DNA from 3 places in the Methylobacterium sp. J-072 genome. Region 2 is predicted to be linked to each of the others. Evidence: predicted binding sites of a transcription regulator. Region 2 holds the regulator's gene; each other region holds the start of a gene.

Region 1 (5,805 bases), on a different contig from region 2:
CCGGTATCCCCTCGCCCCGCTTGGGGGGAGAGGGGTTCGGCGACCTTGTCGTCGCCGGGACGAGGCGGCAGCCGAAGGTGAGGGGGTGGTTCCGGAGGAGTCTCGTCCTCAACCGCCCCCTCACCGCCGCTCCGGCTTCGCCTGCGCTTCCCGCACGGACGACGAGGTCCGTGCGGGCCTCTCCCCGCAAGCGGGGCGAGGGGACCCGCGCTTCGTCCGCAGATGCGTGAACATCGTAGCCCGCACGGGAGAGGGACCCGCGCACTTCACAAGCGACGCCGTGGCCTGCTCAAAGGCGGAAACCTGATTGGGCAGCCTCCGTTGCAGGCGGCCGGGAAGGGGCGCTGAGCCCTTGAATTCTACGCGTCGGGCCCGACGATCTCCGCCAGCGCCGCCTCCACCCGGCCGCGAAAAAAGTCGGCGTTGGGCATGGTCTCGGTCATCGCGGTCGCCCGGCTGATCGCCTGCCGCAGGATCTCGGCGCGGAGGGACGGGTCGGCGCGCTCCATCATCTCCAGCATGATGCGGACCACGAGTTCGGTCGCGATCGACCGGGCGGGGTGGTCGTAAGGGGGCTTGGGTTCGTCCATCGCGGGCTTTCGCTCTCAGGAGTGGATCGGCGCGTCGTGCCGGTGGAACGCCCGCACGCGGCGCCAGACCGACGTGTCGTAGTTCGACGGCGTCTCGGCCTCGCCGGTAAGCCACTTGAACAGGTCGCGGTCCGGCACCTCGATCAGCGCCTCGAACTGGTCGAGCTCCGCCTCCGACAGGGTGCCGATCTCGGCATCGGCGAAGCGGCCCATGATCAGGTCCATCTCGCGGATGCCCCGGTGCCAGGACCGGAAGAGCAGGCGGCGGCGGCGCGGATCGAGATCGGCGCTGGTGCGGGTGGTGCCGGACATTTTTTGGGACTTCCGGTCGGAGAGGACGGGCAGGACCAAGATAGGCGGCCGGGGGCGCCGGATCCAGGATCCGGCATCGGACCAGGCCGCAACCGCAGGGCGAACGACAAAAAGAAATTGCCTCCGGCGGCCGCTCCGTTATCTCGGATCCGCGACGTCCCGGCGCAACGGGGCTTGAGCGGGAGTACGACGATGCCGAAGGCGATCCGGGTCTACGAGTACGGCGGCCCCGAGGTGATGCGGTTCGAGGACGTGCCCCTGGCCGAGCCCGGCCCCGGGCAGATCCGGGTCAAGCAGGCAGCCATCGGCGTCAACTTCATCGACATCTACTTCCGCACCGGCGCCTACAAGTCGCCGCACCTGCCCTACACCCCCGGCAAGGAGGGCGCCGGCACCGTCTCGGCGGTGGGCGAGGGGGTGACGCAGTTCAAGCCCGGCGACCGGGTGGCCTACGGCTCGGTGCCGGATGGCTGCTACGCCGAGGAGGCGGTGATCCCGGCCGCTGCGGCGGTCCCGATCCCCGACGGCGTCGACGAAAAGACCGCCGCCGCCATGATGCTCAAAGGTCTGACCGTCGAGTACCTGCTGCACCGGACCTACGCGGTGAAGCCCGGCGACACGATCCTGTGGCAGGCCGCCGCCGGCGGCGTCGGCCTGATCGCCTGCCAATGGGCCAAGCATCTCGGCGCCACGGTGATCGGCACCGCCGGCAGCCCCGAGAAGGCGGAACTGGCCAAGCAGAACGGCTGCGACCACGTCATCCTGTACCGCGAGGAGGATGTCGCCAAGCGGGTACGCGAGCTGACCGACGGCAAGGGCGTGCCTGTCGTCTATGACGGCGTCGGGCAGGCGACCCTGATGGGCTCCCTCGACAGCCTCGCGCCGCTCGGGCTGCTGGCGAGCTTCGGCTCGGCCTCCGGGGCGATCACCGGGCTCGACCTGGGGCTCCTCGCCCCGCGCGGCTCGCTCTACGTGACCCGGCCGACGCTCGCGACGTTCTCGTCCAACCGCGCCACCCTGGAGGAGGCGGCAGCCCGCCTGTTCAAGGTGGTCGGCGACGGCGCCGTGACAATCGCCGTCAACGCGACCTACCCGCTCGCCGAGGCGCAGCAGGTGCACCGGGACCTGGCCGGCCGGGAGACCACCGGCTCGATCGTGATGCTGCCTTAGCGCCATGACGCCAGGCCCTGCCGACCTGCTCCTCGTCATTGACGTGCAGGTCGATTTCCTGCCGGGCGGGGCCCTCCCCGTCCCGGACGGCGATGCCGTGGTCGCGCCGGTCAACGCGCTCCAGCACCGCTTTCGGCACGTGGTGCTGATGCAGGACTGGCATCCGGCCGATCACGTCTCCTTCGCCGACACCCATCCGGGGCGGGCCCCGTTCGAGACGATTGCGTTGCCCTACGGGCCGCAGGTGCTGTGGCCCCGGCACTGCGTCCAGGGCAGCCCGGGGGCGGGCTTCGCGCCGGGGTTGGCCACCGACCGGGCGAGCCTGGTGGTCCGCAAGGGGTTGGATCCGCGGGTCGACAGCTACTCGGCGTTCCTCGAAGCCGACCGCACCACCCGCACCGGGCTCGCCGGGGCGCTCACCGAGCGCGGCATCACCCGCGTCGTCCTGTGCGGGCTCGCCACCGATTTCTGCGTGCTCTGGAGCGCCCTCGACGCCCGCGCGGCGGGCTTCGACGTGTGGGTGGTGGCAGACGCGGTGCGGGGGATCGACCTCGACGGGTCGGTGGCTGCAGCCTGGACCCGGATGGAGGCGGCCGGAGTGCGCCGGATCGCGTCGGCCGCGATCGCCTGACGGCCCCCGGGAGGCGAACCGCCGCATGCCGGCCGGGCGACCGCCCGGAGCCCGACGCGTTGGCCCGGCTCCGAGACCCGATCAGGAGTCAGGCGATGTCATCCAAGCACCCGAAGACCGAGACCCCGACCGACGCCGACCTCAAGGGCAATCCCGGCATCGGCACGTCCAAGGGCATGAGCGGCGCCGACCCGGAAGACCTGGAGGCCGACTCGACCTTCGAGGGCGATGTCGACAACGAGACCAAGCCGGACGGCGGCATCGACCCGAACCACCGCCCGCGCAAGAACGCGTGATAGAAACGCCCGGGCCTGTCTGGCCCGGGCCGCTTCGCGTCAGCGGGCGCGGGAAGGCGCCTTCGGCCGCTGCGGCGCGGAGATCCCGTCGGTGACGAAGCCGGCGCCCGGGCCGCCCGAGGACACGTAGAGCTGCGGCGGGCTCGCGGTGTAGCCCCGCAGCAGGATCGTGTTGGCGGCGCTGAAGGAGCCGGTGCCGCCGGCGCGGGCGGCCCCGGCCGGGACGCTCAACAGCAGAGCGGCGGCCAGGGCTAGGGAGATGGGCTTCGACATGGGGAGGATCTTTCGGTTCGTGCGATGTGCGGCAATCCCGGCCGCACCGGATGGCTCCTATCTGTGGTTGATGAGTCGCACCCGACGTGTGGCGCCGCACAGTCCACGCGGCAGCGCAGCATGGGGCCCGCCGCGACGGATCAGAGCCCCAGCCCGAGCTGCAGCGGCTCTGCCCTCTCCCCCTGCTCGAAGCCCGAGAGCGCGATTCCGATCAGCCGCGCGCTACGCCGGAGGGGGAACAGGCCGGAGAGGAGATCCAGGCCGATCCGCTCCAGGGCGGCCCGGTCGGCCACCGCGACGGAGAGGGATTTCGCTCGGGTGACCTGAGCGAAATCGGAGAACTTGAGCTTCAGGGTCACGGTCCGAGCGCGCATGCCCTTGGCGTCCGCCCCGGCCCAGACCTTGTCGAACAGGGGCGCGAGCCGCTCGGCCAGGACGGCGAAGGCGGTCGTGTCCTCAGAGAACGTCGTCTCCGCCCCGATCGACTTGCGCACCCGGTGGGCGCGCACCGGCCGCTCATCAAGCCCGCGGGCGACCGCGTGGTAATAGGCGCCGGCCGACCCGAAGGTCTCGCGCAGGCGCTCCAGGTCCCAGGCGCGCAGATCGGCCCCGGTCTCGATGCCGAGCCGCTTCATCTTCGCTTCGGTGACCGGGCCGACCCCGTGGAACCGGCCGATCGGCAGGGCGGCGACGAAATCCGGTCCCATGGACGGGGTGATGACGAACAGGGCGTCGGGCTTCCTGAAGTCGGAGGCGACCTTGGCCAAAAACTTGTTGTACGAGACCCCGGCCGAGGCGACGAGGCCGGTGCGCTCCAGGATCTCGGCCCGGATCGCCTTCGCGACGGCGGTGGCGGTCGGCAGGCCCAAGAGATTCTCGGTGACGTCGAGATAGGCCTCGTCCAGGGCCACCGGCTCGATCACCGGCGTGTGCCGGGCGAATACCGCCCGGATCTCCTCCGAGACCGCCCGGTAGACCTCGAAGCGCGGCTTCACGAACAGCAGGTCCGGGCAGAGTCGCCGGGCGGTCGCCGACGGCATGGCCGAGCGTACGCCGAACTTCCGCGCCTCGTAGCTCGCCGCCGCCACGACGCCGCGCTCCCGGGAGCCGCCCACGGCGAGCGGCAGCCCGCGCAAGGCGGGATCGTCGCGCTGCTCCACGGAGGCGTAGAACGCGTCCATGTCGATATGGATGATCTTGCGGAGGGCGACCTCCGAATCCATCGCCGCCTCGGGGTCCGGGCTGAAGTTCCTCTTATGTTCCGAAAGACCGTGCCTTGGCGCCCGGGTCAAGCTGGGGCGGGAGCCGCTCAACAGGGATGTCCCACTCGCCTCCCTCATCCTGAGGTGCCGCAGCGCAGCGTAGGCCTCGAAGGAGCCCTCCAGCTAGCCGCACGATCCCTGGAGGGCTCCTTCGAGGCTCGCTGCGCTCACACCTCAGGATGAGGGGGGAGATTTGGAAACGCGTTCATTCCTTTCGCATCCACCGAAAGTAGCGTCACGAGCCGCCCTGCCTCAGGTCACGCTGCCGTACAGGTCGTAGGCGTCGGCCCGGTCGACCTTCACGGTGACGATGTCGCCGGGCCGCACCGGGCGGCGGAAGGCGGCGTGGACAGTGCCGTCGATCTCCGGGGCGTCGGCCTTGGACCGGCCCTTGGCGATCCCGCCCTCGACGGAATCGACGATCATGGCCAGCCGCTTGCCGACCTTGGCCCGCTGGAGCCGGAGCGAGATCGCGTTCTGCGTCTCCATGAACCGGCGCTTGCGCTCGGCCTTCAGCTCCGGCGGCACGAGGTCGCCCAGCGCGTTGGCGGTGGCGCCGGCCACCGGCTCGTATTCGAAGCAGCCGACGCGATCGAGCTTGGCTTCCTGGAGCCAGGCGAGCAATTCCTCGAACTCGGCCTCGGTCTCGCCGGGGAAGCCGACGATGAAGGTCGAGCGGATCGCGAGATCCGGGCAGGTCTGCCGCCAGCTGCGGATCCGGTCGAGCTGGCGCTCCTGGTTGCCGGGCCGGCGCATCCGCTTGAGCACGGAGGGGCTCGCGTGCTGGAGCGGCATGTCGAGGTAGGGAAGGACATTGCCCTCGGCCATCAGCGGGATGACCTCGTCCACGTGCGGGTAGGGGTAGACGTAGTGCAGCCGCACCCAGGCCCCGAGCTCGCCGAGTTCCTTGGTCAGGTCGTAGAACTTCGCCCGCACGCTGCGGTCGCGCCACGGGCTCTCGGCGTAGCGGATATCGACCCCGTAGGCGCTGGTATCCTGCGAGACGACCAGCAGCTCCTTCACGCCGGCTTTGACCAGCTTCTCGGCCTCACGCAGCACGTCGCCGGCCGGGCGGCTGACGAGGTTTCCACGCAAAGACGGGATGATGCAGAAGCTGCAGCGGTTGCTGCAGCCCTCCGAGATCTTCAGGTAAGCGTAGTGGCGCGGGGTGAGCTTGATCCCCTGCGGCGGCACCAGATCGAGGAACGGGTCGTGGGCCGGGGGCACCGCCTCGTGGACCGCCGCCACCACGGATTCGTAGGCCTGCGGCC
Region 2 (5,805 bases):
CATCGCCTGGGTCAGCTTGGCCTTGAGCTCGGGCTGGAGCGGCGCCGAGAGGCCACGCTCGGGGCCGACGCTCGGCAGGATCGTCTCGATCGCGGCGACCAGGTCCGCATCGGCGCTGCCGCGGATGTAGAGGCCGTTGAGATTGGCGAGCTTGGCGAAGTCGAACCGCGCCGCCGAGCGCCCCACCGAGCCGAGGTCGAAGGCCGCGACCATCTCCTCGGTGGAGAACACCTCCTGGTCGCCGTGGCTCCAGCCCAGCCGCACCAGGTAGTTGCGCAGGGCCGCCGGCAGGTAGCCGAGATCGCGATAGGCCTCGACCCCGAGCGCGCCGTGGCGCTTGGACAGCTTGGCCCCGTCGGCCCCGTGGATCAGCGGGATATGGGCCATCCGGGGGATGTCCCAGCCGAGCGCGGAAAAGATCTGGCTCTGGCGGGCGGCGTTGGTGAGATGGTCGTCGCCCCGGATGATCTGGGTGACGCCCATGTCGTGGTCGTCGACCACGACGGCGAGCATGTAGGTCGGCGTGCCGTCCGAGCGGAGCAGCACGAGGTCGTCGAGATCGCGGTTGGCCCAGGTCACCCGGCCCTGCACGGCATCCTCGACCACGGTCTCGCCCTCAAGGGGCGCACGCAGCCGGATCACCGGCTTGACCCCGGCCGGCGCCTCGGACGGGTCGCGGTCGCGCCAGCGCCCGTCGTAGCGCGGGGCGCGGCCCTCGGCCCGGGCGGTCTCGCGCATCTGCGTGAGCTCCTCGGCGGAGGCGTAGCAGTAATAGGCGCGGCCGGCGGCCAGCAGTTCCTCGGCGACGGCGCGGTGGCGCTCGGCCCGGGCGAACTGGAAGACCACGTCGCCGTCCCAGTCGAGGCCGAGCCAGGACAGGCCGTCGAGGATCGCGTCGATCGCGCCCTTGGTCGAGCGTTCCCGGTCGGTATCCTCGATGCGCAGCAGCATCTTGCCGCCGGTGTGGCGGGCGTAGAGCCAATTGAACAGCGCCGTCCGGGCACCGCCGATATGGAGGTAGCCGGTAGGCGAGGGGGCGAAGCGCGTGACGACGGCTGAGGACATCGGGCCGATATGTTCGGGGGCGGAGGGCGAAGAGGCGCGGTGCAGGGCATGCGGGCGGCGCCCGTCGCACGGAGTGGCGCCCGTAGCACGAAGCGCTCGCTGTAGCACGGGCCGACGGGTGCGTTAAGAATCTCCCGCCGGGACTGAGTCGTCCGGTACGGGGCGAGGGCGGATGCGGCGGATCGGCGCGAGGCTGGCGGGCGGCGCGGTGGCGCTGGCCGGCCCGCGCGCTGCCTTGCTCCCGGTGTTGGGCGATTGGTTTACCGAAGGCCTCGCCCGGGAGGTGGAGCAGCGCCGCCTGTTCCCCTGGCTGGCGGTGGCGTTCGGCGCCGGGATCTTGGTGTTCTTCGCGGGCGCCGATGGGACGCCGTGGCTCGCCGCGCCGCTCGCCGGGGCGGCGTTAGCGCTCGCGCCGGTGCCGTTCCTGGGGGCGCGGCCAGCGGCTCTGGCCGTCGTCCTGGCGCTGGCGGCCGGGTTCCTCGGCTTCGCGGCGGCGACCTGGCGGGTCGCGCAGGTGGCGGCCCCGATCCTGGCCCGCACCACCATCGGACCGCTCACCGGGATGATCGAGGCGCTCGACGAGCGCGAGGTCGGCGCACGTCTGGTGATCCGGGTGGAGAACTTCGCCGGGCTCGCCCCCACGGTGAGGCCGCTGCGGGTGCGGGTCTCGTTCCGGAAGGCGCCGCCCCTCAGGCCCGGGGACTTCATCGCGGCAACCGCGCGACTGCTGCCGCCCCCCGAGGCGGCGCGGCCGGGCGGCTACGACTTCGCCCGGGACGCCTACTTCCAGGGCATCGGCGCGGTCGGCTCGCTGATCGGCACGATCACGGTCCGGGAACCGCCCGCACCGCCGCCGCTACGCCTCCGGCTCGCGGCCTTGCTGGACGAGGCCCGCAACGCGCTGACGCGCCGGATCGCCCAGGCCGAAGGCGGCCAAGCCGGGGCGGTGGCGGCGGCCCTGGTCACCGGCAAGCGCGGGCTGATCGGGCCGGCCGCCAACGACGCACTCCGGGCCGCGGGCATCTATCACGTCGTGTCCATCTCCGGCCTCCATATGGTGCTCGCCGCCGGCGTGGTGTTCTGGCTGGTCCGGGCATTGCTCGCCCTCGTGCCGTTCTGCGCCCTGTGGTGGCCGATCAAGAAGATCGCGGCCGGCTTCGCGATGCTGGGCGTGACCGCCTATTGCGCCTTCTCTGGCTGGGACATCGCCGCCGAGCGCTCGCTGATCATGACCCTGATCATGCTGGGCGCGATCCTGGTCGACCGGCCGGCCCTGTCGATGCGCAACCTCGCGCTGGCCGCCCTGATCGCCCTGGCCCGCGAGCCGGAGGGGCTGCTCGGGCCGAGCTTCCAGATGTCGTTCGGGGCGGTGGCCGGGCTGATCGCCTGCGCGCGGCTGATCGACGGACGCCTGTTCCGCCGCCCGGGGGCAGGGCGGGTCGAGCGGCTCGTCGGCACCGGGCTCTCGGCCGTGATCGGCACCCTGGCGACGACGCTCGTGGCGCAGATCGCCACCGCGCCGTTCGCCACCTACCATTTCCAGACGATCCAGCCGTTCGGGCTGATCGGCAACGCCCTGACCCTGCCGCTCGTCTCGCTGGTGGTGATGCCCGCGGCGGTGATCGGGATCCTGGCCTATCCCTTCGCCCTCGACCGGCCGGTCTGGTGGCTGATGGGGCAGGCGGTGGGCGGCATGCTGGCGATCTCCGAATGGATCGCCGGCTTCGATCGCGCCACCCTGGTCCTGCCGGCCTTCGGCACCGGCGCGCTGGGGCTGCTGGCGGCCGGGCTGCTCCTGGCGACGCTCCCGGTCTCGCGGCTGCGCTGGCTCGCCCTGCCGCCGGCCCTGCTCGGGCTCGGCCTCGCCGCGATGCCGGAGCGCTTCGATCTCTACGTCGACCGGCAAGGCGGCGGCGCGGCGATCCGGGGACCGGACGGCCTCCTGTCGACGCTGGGCAGCCCCTCGGCCTTCGTGCTGGAGCAATGGCTGAAGGCGGATGGCGACGGGCGATCGGCCAGGGCGGTAATCGGCGGCGCCTCGAAGGGGGGCCGATGCGACAGGCTCGGCTGCACCGCGCGCCTGCCGGATGGCCGCGCCGTCGCCCTGGTCCGCGACCGGCGCGCCTTCGCGGAGGATTGCGCCCGGGCGGCTTTGCTGATCACGCGGCTCGCCGCGCCGCCGAGCTGCACGGGGCCGCTGGTCATCGACCGGCGCGTCCTCGCCGCCCGCGGCGCCGTCGCCGTCCGGGCTGAGCGCGACGGCTTCACGCTACGCGACACCCGCGGCGACGGACGCTCGGTGCCATGGCGGCCGTCACTCACGGCCAAGCCATCGACGGCGCAGCGCCCGGAGGCGCCGGCAGATCCCGGCGACGCGATCCCTGCTGAGCCCGACGCGACCGGCGCCGATGCGGCGCCCGGCGACGCCCCGGCCGCGCCGCTTCAGTAGCGGCGGACGAGGCTGACGAGCCGGCCCTGGATCTGAACCCGGTCGGGACCCAGCACACGGGTCTCGTAGGCCGGATTGGCCGCCTCCAGGGCGATCGAGGAGCCCCGGCGACGCAGGCGCTTCAGCGTGGCCTCCTCGTCGTCGATCAGTGCCACGATGATGTCGCCGGTATTGGCCGTGTCCTGCTTGCGGATCACCACGAGGTCGCCGTCGAGGATGCCGGCATCGACCATCGAGTCGCCGCGCACTTCGAGGGCGTAATGCTCGCCGCCGGCCAGGAAGTCCGGCGACATGGTGATGGCGTGGCTCTGGTTCTGGATGGCCGAAACCGGCGTACCGGCCGCGATCCGGCCCATCACGGGGATCGAGATGGCGCGCCCGCCATCATCGATCATCCGGGTGGTCGCGGGCTGGGCCGGCGGCAGCTTGGACTTGCCGCCCTCGACCACGCTCGGCGTGAAGCGACGGGGCTCGGCGGGCGGCGCCGCCGGCTGGGACAGGCTCTCGGGAATGCGGATCACCTCGATGGCCCGCGCCCGGTTCGGCAGACGCCGGAGGAAGCCGCGCTCCTCCAGGGCCGTGATCAGCCGGTGGATGCCCGACTTGGACTTGAGATCGAGGGCGTCCTTCATCTCGTCGAACGAGGGAGGGACACCGCATTCCTGCATGCGGCTCTGGATGAAACGCAGGAGATCCAGCTGCTTGCGCGTGAGCATCGACGGGGACTCGCGGCTTGGTGGGCCGCATCGACGCGGCCTCAGAAACAAATCACGAACACGTTAAACGTTCCGCAAGTGTTCTGCAAGCCTGATCCGGCCAAGCTTGATGGGCGAAGCGCCCCGATCACGCAAGCCTGCGCAGTCTGCCGGTCGGCCTCACGGTGACCTGAATCGCATCGGATGATCCGGACGCTATGACGGTTCGTGCCGGATGGCGAGGTCCCGACCTCGACCCGGATAGAATAGGCCCCGACCGCCTCGGATGGTCGAGGGCCCCATCAAGACCTGGGTCACATGGACGTCTCAACATCCGATACGGTCGAACCGGGCAGCCGCGTGAAGCGCCTGAGGATGGCGACCGCGGCGGCCCATGATCAACTCGACCGGCGCGTCATGGCGGGAGAGCCCTTCGCGAGCCTCGAGCGGTACGCGCTGTTCCTTCAGGTCCAATACCGGTTCCATACACGCGTCGATCCGCTCTATCGCGACGGCGCGCTCGGCCCCGTCCTGCCCGATCTCGACGGGAGGCGCCGTCTTGCCCTGATCGCGCAGGATTTGCGCGACGTGACCGGCCGGATCCCCGACGTGCCCGCGGAGCGCGAGGAAGCGATCGATCCCATGGCCGGGCTCGGCTGGCTCTACGTCGCCGAGGGCTCGAATCTCGGCGCAGCCATCCTGCTCAAGGAAGCCCGGAAGCTCGGCCTCTCGGAAGGCCATGGGGCCCGCCACCTCGCCGGGCATCCGGACGGACGCGGGCTGCACTGGCGGCAATTCACCACCGCGCTCGACCGGATCGCGCTCGCGGATGACGGGGAGGCGCGCGCCGCCGCCGGGGCGACGGAGGCGTTCCGTTACGTGCACCGGCTCGTCGGGGACGCGTTCGGGGGTTGAGCGCCGTTCGGGGCGACAAACGCATTGACTGGTCAAGCGGGGCCGTTTCAATGCGCCACGGGGCTGGAACTGGGCTTGGGATGACGAGGATGCGACGGCGCGCGGCTCTGCTGCCCATCGGCTTGGTAAGTGTCGGCCTGGCTTTGGCCGGTTGCACCACCGGGTTCTCGTATATCTCGCGGAACTACGTCGCGCTCACGCCGCAGGTGGTCACCATCGGCTGCAAGGAGCCCTACGAGGTCTATGACAACCGGCAGCTGCGCCGGCTGCTGATCGTCTCCGACGCCCTGCGCGAGTATGCCGGCTGCAATCTCAGCGAGGTGCGGATCGATCCCGATCCGGCCGCGAGCCGGGTGAAGCGGTTCCGTACCGCCGCCCGGGCCTATCTCGACGAGACCGTGCGGGAGGATTGCCGGATCACCGGCGAGACCGTGTTCGATCCGCTGAAGAGCGAGTTCGCCTATGCCTGCGACGCGCCGGTGGAGAAGCGGGGCACGGTGGTGCCGCGCCTGCCCGGCCGCCAACCGGGCCTGAACCAGCAGTAATCTTTTCAGGGTCCGAGGGCCGGTCAGGTCCCGGGCTTCGGGAAGGTGCGCTCGGCGGCATCCCCGGCCGCCGCCAGCAGGGCGCGGGCGAAGGCGCGGGCCTCCGACCGGTCCAGCACGATCGCGGCCGTGACCG
Region 3 (5,805 bases), on a different contig from region 2:
CACCCGCGAGCGCATCACCTCGACCCAGCATTTCACCGAGCCGCCGCCGCGCTATTCCGAGGCGAGCTTGGTTAAGCGCATGGAGGAACTCGGCATCGGCCGTCCCTCGACTTACGCGGCCGTTCTCCAGACCCTGCGCGACCGCGAATATGTGAGAATTGAAAAGAAACGGCTGCAGCCGGAGGACAAGGGGCGCCTGGTCACGGGCTTCCTGGAGAGCTTCTTCCGGCGCTATGTCGAGTACGATTTCACCGCCGACCTCGAAGGCCAGCTCGATCGGGTCTCCAATGCCGAGATCGATTGGCGAGCGGTGCTGCGCGATTTCTGGAAGGACTTTTCCGCGGCGATCGGCGAGACCAAGGAGCTGCGTGTCACCGACGTGCTGGAGGCGCTCAACGGCCTGCTCGGCCCGCACATCTTCCCCGACAAGGGTGACGGCTCAAACCCGCGCACCTGCACGGTCTGCGGCACCGGTCAGCTCTCGCTGAAGCTCGGCAAGTTCGGCGCCTTCATCGGCTGCTCGAACTATCCGGAGTGCAAGTACACGCGCCAGCTCTCGGCCTCGGGGGTCGATGGCGACGGTGATGGCTCCTCGGCCGAGGGCGGCCAGCCGGGCGTCCGGGTGCTGGGCAACGATCCGGTGACCGGGATGCCGGTGACGATCCGCGACGGGCGGTTCGGGCCCTTCGTCCAGCTCGGCGAGGCCTCCACCGAGAAGGATGCGGCGAAGCCGAAGCGCTCGTCCCTGCCGAAGGGGCTCTCGCCGTCTTCGGTCGATCTGGACAAGGCGCTGGCCCTGCTGGCGCTGCCGCGCGAGGTGGCGCGCCACCCCGAGACCGGCGAGCCGATCCTGGCCAATCTCGGCCGGTTCGGTCCCTATGTGCAGCACGGGAAGATGTACGCCAATCTCGGCAAGGACGACGACGTGCTGGAGATCGGGGCGAACCGCGCCATCGACCTGATCGTCGCCAAGGAGCAGGGCGGCGGCCGCGGCCGCCCGGCCGCCGATCCGGGCCGGCCGTTGGGCAAGGACGAGACGAGCGGGCGCGACCTGGTGGTCAAGGCCGGCAAGTACGGCCCCTACGTCACCGACGGCGAGGTCAACGCGACGCTGCCCAAGACCATGAATGCCGAGGCGCTGACCCTCGACGAGGCGATCGCGCTGGTGAATGCCAAGCGCGCCTCAGGTGGCGGCAAGCCGGCCAAGCGCAGCTCGGCGCGCAAGGCTCCGGCGCGGGCGGCGACCGGCGAAAAGTCGGCGGCGAAGAAGACGGCTGCCAAGAAGCCGGCGGCGGCCAAGAGCCCCGCGGCCAAGAAGGCGCCCGCCAAAAAATCGGGCGCCGGCTGAGACCGGTCGCCTGATCGACGACGGTCAGACCAAATAGCTGATCGTTGCCGCCAGGGCGGTGGCAAAGGTCGCGATGGCGACAGTTGCGGAGGCCACGAGCAGACGGGATTGCGGCACGGTCACCGTTTCCTCGTCGCACCCGAATGCGGTGCCGGCGGCATACTCGAAACGGATCAGGGTGAGGCGGCGGGCCTCGATCGCGGCGTTGCTCATCGACGGCGGCTCCCTGACCACGGTCAAGTTCTTTTCCGACCTAACGCGGACGGAGCCATCCGGTTCCGATCCGGGACGGCGAGGAAGCGTTAACTCACCGTTGTGCAACGTCGTGATGACGGCAGCCGCCGCGAGACGGCGCCCGGCGTAGGCTGCGCCCCTCGCTCGTGGCGGCGCAGCATGCGATGGTGGGGCGGTTCGGCGACGCACCGGACGCTCTGGATGTTTCTGTTTTGTTCCGCTATGATGCGGGGATGAAGGCGCATGCTGCACGATCGAACGCCCGTCTGCCCGACACCGAGCCGGCCGATGCGCCGCGTTCGCGGAGGCCGCGCGTGAGCGATCCGGCGCGCGACCTGTTCGGGCCAGGCAGCAAGCCCCCTGCCCCGCGCGCGACGGAGCCGCGGCGGCGGCTCGCGGAATCGACCTCGGTCCCGACCATCGCGGCGGCCGAGCCCGAGGCCGGCTACACCGCCTCCGACATCGAGGTGCTGGAGGGGCTGGAGCCGGTCCGGCGCCGGCCCGGCATGTATATCGGCGGCACCGACGAGCGGGCGCTGCATCACCTCTTCGCCGAGGTGATCGACAATTCCATGGACGAGGCGGTGGCCGGCCATGCGAGCTTCATCGAGGTCGAGCTGGAGGAATCCGGCTCCCTGGTGATCACCGACAACGGCCGCGGCATCCCGGTGGACCCGCACCCGAAATTCCCCGGCAAATCGGCGCTCGAAGTCATCATGACGACGCTGCACGCCGGCGGAAAGTTCGACTCGAAGGTCTACGAGACCTCCGGCGGCCTGCACGGCGTCGGCATCTCGGTGGTCAACGCCCTGTCCGATCTCCTCGAAGTCGAGGTCGCCCGCAACCAGACCCTCTACCGCCAGACCTTTTCGCGCGGCCACGCGCAGGGGGCGCTGGAGCTGGTCGGCCGCGTGCAGAACCGACGCGGCACCCGGGTGCGGTTCCATCCCGATGCCGAGATCTTCGGTTCGCTGAAGTTCGACCCGCGCCGCCTTTTCAAGATGGCGCGGTCCAAGGCCTACCTGTTCGGCGGCGTCGAGATCCGCTGGCGCTGCGCCCCGGTCCTCCTCGAAGGGCTGGAGGGCGTGCCGGCCGAGGCGGTGCACCGGTTCCCGGACGGCTTGCGCGACTATCTGGCCCGGGACATCGAGGGCAAGGAGCTGGTCACCGAGGCGATGTTCACCGGCAAGGTGACCAAGCCCGGCTCCCACGGCTCGCTCGAATGGGCGGTGGCCTGGATGGTCGCCGAGGACGGCTTCTCGCATTCCTACTGCAACACCATCCCGACGCCGGAGGGCGGCACCCACGAGGCCGGCCTGCGGGTCGCGCTGCTGCGGGGCCTGCGCGAGCACGCCGAGCGGGTGAACCAGGCCAAGCGCATGACGGCGGTGACCACCGACGACGTCATGGCGACCTGCGCGTCGATGATGTCGGTGTTCATCCGCGAGCCGGAATTCCAAGGTCAGACCAAGGACAAGCTCGCCACCGTGGAGGCCCAGCGCATCGTCGAGACGGCGGTGCGCGACGCCTTCGACCATTGGCTGGCCGCCTCCCCGGCCCAGGCCAACAAGCTGCTCGACTGGGTGATCGACCGGGCCGAGGAGCGGCTGCGCCGGCGCCAGGAGAAGGAGGTCGCCCGCAAGAGCGCGACCCGCAAGCTGCGCCTGCCCGGCAAGCTGGCGGATTGCTCGGCCGCCGGCACGGCGGGCTCCGAGATCTTCATCGTCGAGGGCGATTCCGCCGGCGGCTCGGCCAAGCAGGCCCGCGACCGGACCACCCAGGCGATCCTGCCGCTGCGCGGCAAGATCCTTAACGTCGCCTCGGCCTCCCGGGACAAGCTCGGCGCCAACCAGCTGATCTCGGACCTGACGCTGGCGCTCGGCTGCGGCACTGGTTCGGCCTTCCGGGAGGCGGATCTGCGCTACGACAAGGTGATCATCATGACGGACGCCGACGTCGACGGCGCCCACATCGCCTCGCTGCTGATCACGTTCTTCTACCGGCAGATGCCCAAGCTGATCGACCGCGGCCATCTCTACCTGGCGATCCCGCCGCTCTACCGGCTGCAGCAGGGCTCGAAGGTGGCTTATGCGCGGGACGACGCCGACCGGGAGCGGATCACCAAGACGGTGTTCAAGGGCGGCAAGGTCGAGATCGGCCGCTTCAAGGGCCTGGGCGAGATGATGCCGGCCCAGCTCAAGGAGACCACGATGGACCCGAAGAAGCGCACGCTCCTGCGGGTTGCGATCCTCGACGAGGCAAGGGAATCCACCGGCGACACGGTGGAGCGCCTGATGGGCAACAAGCCGGAAGCCCGCTTCGCCTTCATCAGCGAGCGCGCCGCCTTCGCCGACGGGGTCGATCTGGATATCTGAGAGGGATCGCCTCTCCCCGGATCCGGTCTCTCATCCGTGATGCGACGAGGACCCCTTCCAGCAACCATCGCGTCATTCCGGAGCGCCGGAATCACGGTGGGGCGGTAAGACAACACCTCGCAGCGTGTTGGACCCGTCCTTCCAACCAATCCCCCTCATCCTGAGGTGCCGAAGCGGAGCGGAGGCCTCGAAGGAGCCCTCCAGGGAGCGCGGAGATATCTGGAGGGCTCCTTCGAGGCCCAGCGATCTTCGATCACCGGGCACCTCAGGATGAGGGGGATTGGTTGGACGCGCGGATCAGGTCCAGGCCAAACCCTGCCGAGCAACCGCGTCTCAACGTGATCGGGGGCGGCCCCGAGCCCGGATCGACGTGGTCGCAAGCAAAACTAATCCGCCGCCATCGCCTTGGCCGGGTCGAAGGGCTGGGCGGCTGCGACCGTGTCTTTGCTCATGTTGAGCACGGCGGAGAAGCGATCCCCGCCCGGCCGCAACACGAGGGCGTCGGGCTCCACGGCGATGCGCTTGCTGCCGAGGCCCAGGACGCCCCCGACATCCAGCACCACCGCTTTCAGGGCACCGCCATCGGCGATCAGCAGATCGTCGATCTTGCCGACATTGTCGCCGGCCGGATTGCGCACCACGACGCCGATCATCGTGGAGGCCATGAAGGAAACCGGCTTGAGGCCCTGCCGCTTGGTCGCGGCCTCGGCGCTGCCCGCCGACATCAACCGGCCGCGGTCGTCGCCCCCGGTCGACGTACCGGGCCCGGTGCCGGGCAGCACCGTCTTGTTGCCGATCACGCTGGCGTCCTGGGCTCCGGCCGGGGACCCGGCCAGAACGACGACGGTTAGCGGCAGGAGAAAGAATGCGTGTCGCATAAGGGATCGCTCCGGAGCATCCGAGCAATCCGGGCGCTACGGTCATAATCCCACGCTGAAAGGGCCGTTCCTGTCGTCCCTGTCGCACCGGGCCTCCGGAAACGACGAAGGGCCCGACCTTGCGGCCGGGCCCTCCATCCCTGCGGCGCCGGCTGGGCCGGCGCCGAGGTTCGATCTTAGTACGAGCCGAACTTGTAGTTCACGCCGGCGCGGACGACGGCGAACTCGGTGTTGGCGGCGGCGCCGTTGAGGTAAGCGGTGCCGTTCGGGGCCAGCAGGTTGCCATAGTACACGCCACCGGCGGTGTTCTTCTGGCGGTCGAGGTTCACGTACAGGCCTTCGACCTTCAGGGTCACGGCCGAGGACTTGAAGAAGTTCAGGAACGAGTCGGTGGGCAGAGCGTACTCGAGACCGCCGCCGACGGCGTAGCCGGAGCGGAAGCTGTCGCGGAAGCGGTTGCCAGCGAAGTTCTGGTCGTCCTGGCCGGAGCCGTAGGCGTAACCGCCGGTGGCGTACACGAGGGTCCGGTCGAAGGCGTAGCCGAGGCGGCCGCGCACGGTGCCGAAGTAGTCGAGGCCGTTGCCGCTGGTGGCGACGTAGGCGCGCGGCGGGAAGAACGCGATGCCGGTGTTGGTGCCGGTGAAGGCATAGTTCTGGGTGGCGTTGGCGCGACGGGCGAAGTCGACGTACTGGGCGTCAGCCTCGATGCCGACCACGATGCCGGAGCCCGGCGTGAACTGGTAGTTGTAGCCGATCTGCGCGCCGCCGGTGAAGCCGTCGTTGTTGCTGCGGTTGTTGACGCTGACGATGCCGTTCGTGCCGGCCGAGTTGACCAGCGAGCCGGTCGGCAGGGCGTAGTTGGCGGTGTTGCGGCTGCTGGCATCGAAGCCATAGCCGGCGTTCACGCCGACGTAGAAACCGGTCCAGGTGAACACCGGCACCGGCGTGAACACCGGCGGCGGCGCAGCGC

What was found. The regulator LexA, encoded in region 2, represses DNA repair genes until DNA is damaged. The targets are predictions, from matches to a motif close to TGTTCNNNNTGTGTTCNG.
Region 1: the regulator LexA is predicted to act here: its motif matches at 4,519-4,536, upstream of dinB (DNA polymerase IV).
Region 3: the regulator LexA is predicted to act here: its motif matches at 1,785-1,802, upstream of parE (DNA topoisomerase IV subunit B).

Annotation. Positions count from the first base shown of each region.
Region 1 covers NZ_JAKSYK010000152.1:10,539-16,343, reverse strand. The annotation lists gene MKK67_RS17785 (hypothetical protein) at 360-590, opposite strand; gene MKK67_RS17780 (succinate dehydrogenase assembly factor 2) at 606-902, opposite strand; gene MKK67_RS17775 (quinone oxidoreductase family protein) at 1,095-2,072, shown strand; gene pncA (bifunctional nicotinamidase/pyrazinamidase) at 2,077-2,703, shown strand; gene MKK67_RS17765 (hypothetical protein) at 2,799-2,999, shown strand; gene MKK67_RS17760 (hypothetical protein) at 3,039-3,272, opposite strand; gene dinB (DNA polymerase IV) at 3,413-4,495, opposite strand; gene rimO (30S ribosomal protein S12 methylthiotransferase RimO) at 4,787-5,805, opposite strand, start outside.
Region 2 covers NZ_JAKSYK010000011.1:3,942-9,746, reverse strand. The annotation lists gene gltX (glutamate--tRNA ligase) at 1-1,065, opposite strand, end outside; gene MKK67_RS00275 (ComEC/Rec2 family competence protein) at 1,238-3,514, shown strand; gene lexA (transcriptional repressor LexA) at 3,508-4,230, opposite strand; gene MKK67_RS00265 (biliverdin-producing heme oxygenase) at 4,528-5,124, shown strand; gene MKK67_RS00260 (hypothetical protein) at 5,214-5,669, shown strand; gene MKK67_RS00255 (hypothetical protein) at 5,693-5,805, opposite strand, start outside.
Region 3 covers NZ_JAKSYK010000030.1:18,887-24,691, forward strand. The annotation lists gene topA (type I DNA topoisomerase) at 1-1,348, shown strand, start outside; gene MKK67_RS02505 (hypothetical protein) at 1,373-1,561, opposite strand; gene parE (DNA topoisomerase IV subunit B) at 1,897-3,957, shown strand; gene MKK67_RS02515 (PRC-barrel domain-containing protein) at 4,344-4,835, opposite strand; gene MKK67_RS02520 (outer membrane protein) at 5,012-5,805, opposite strand, start outside.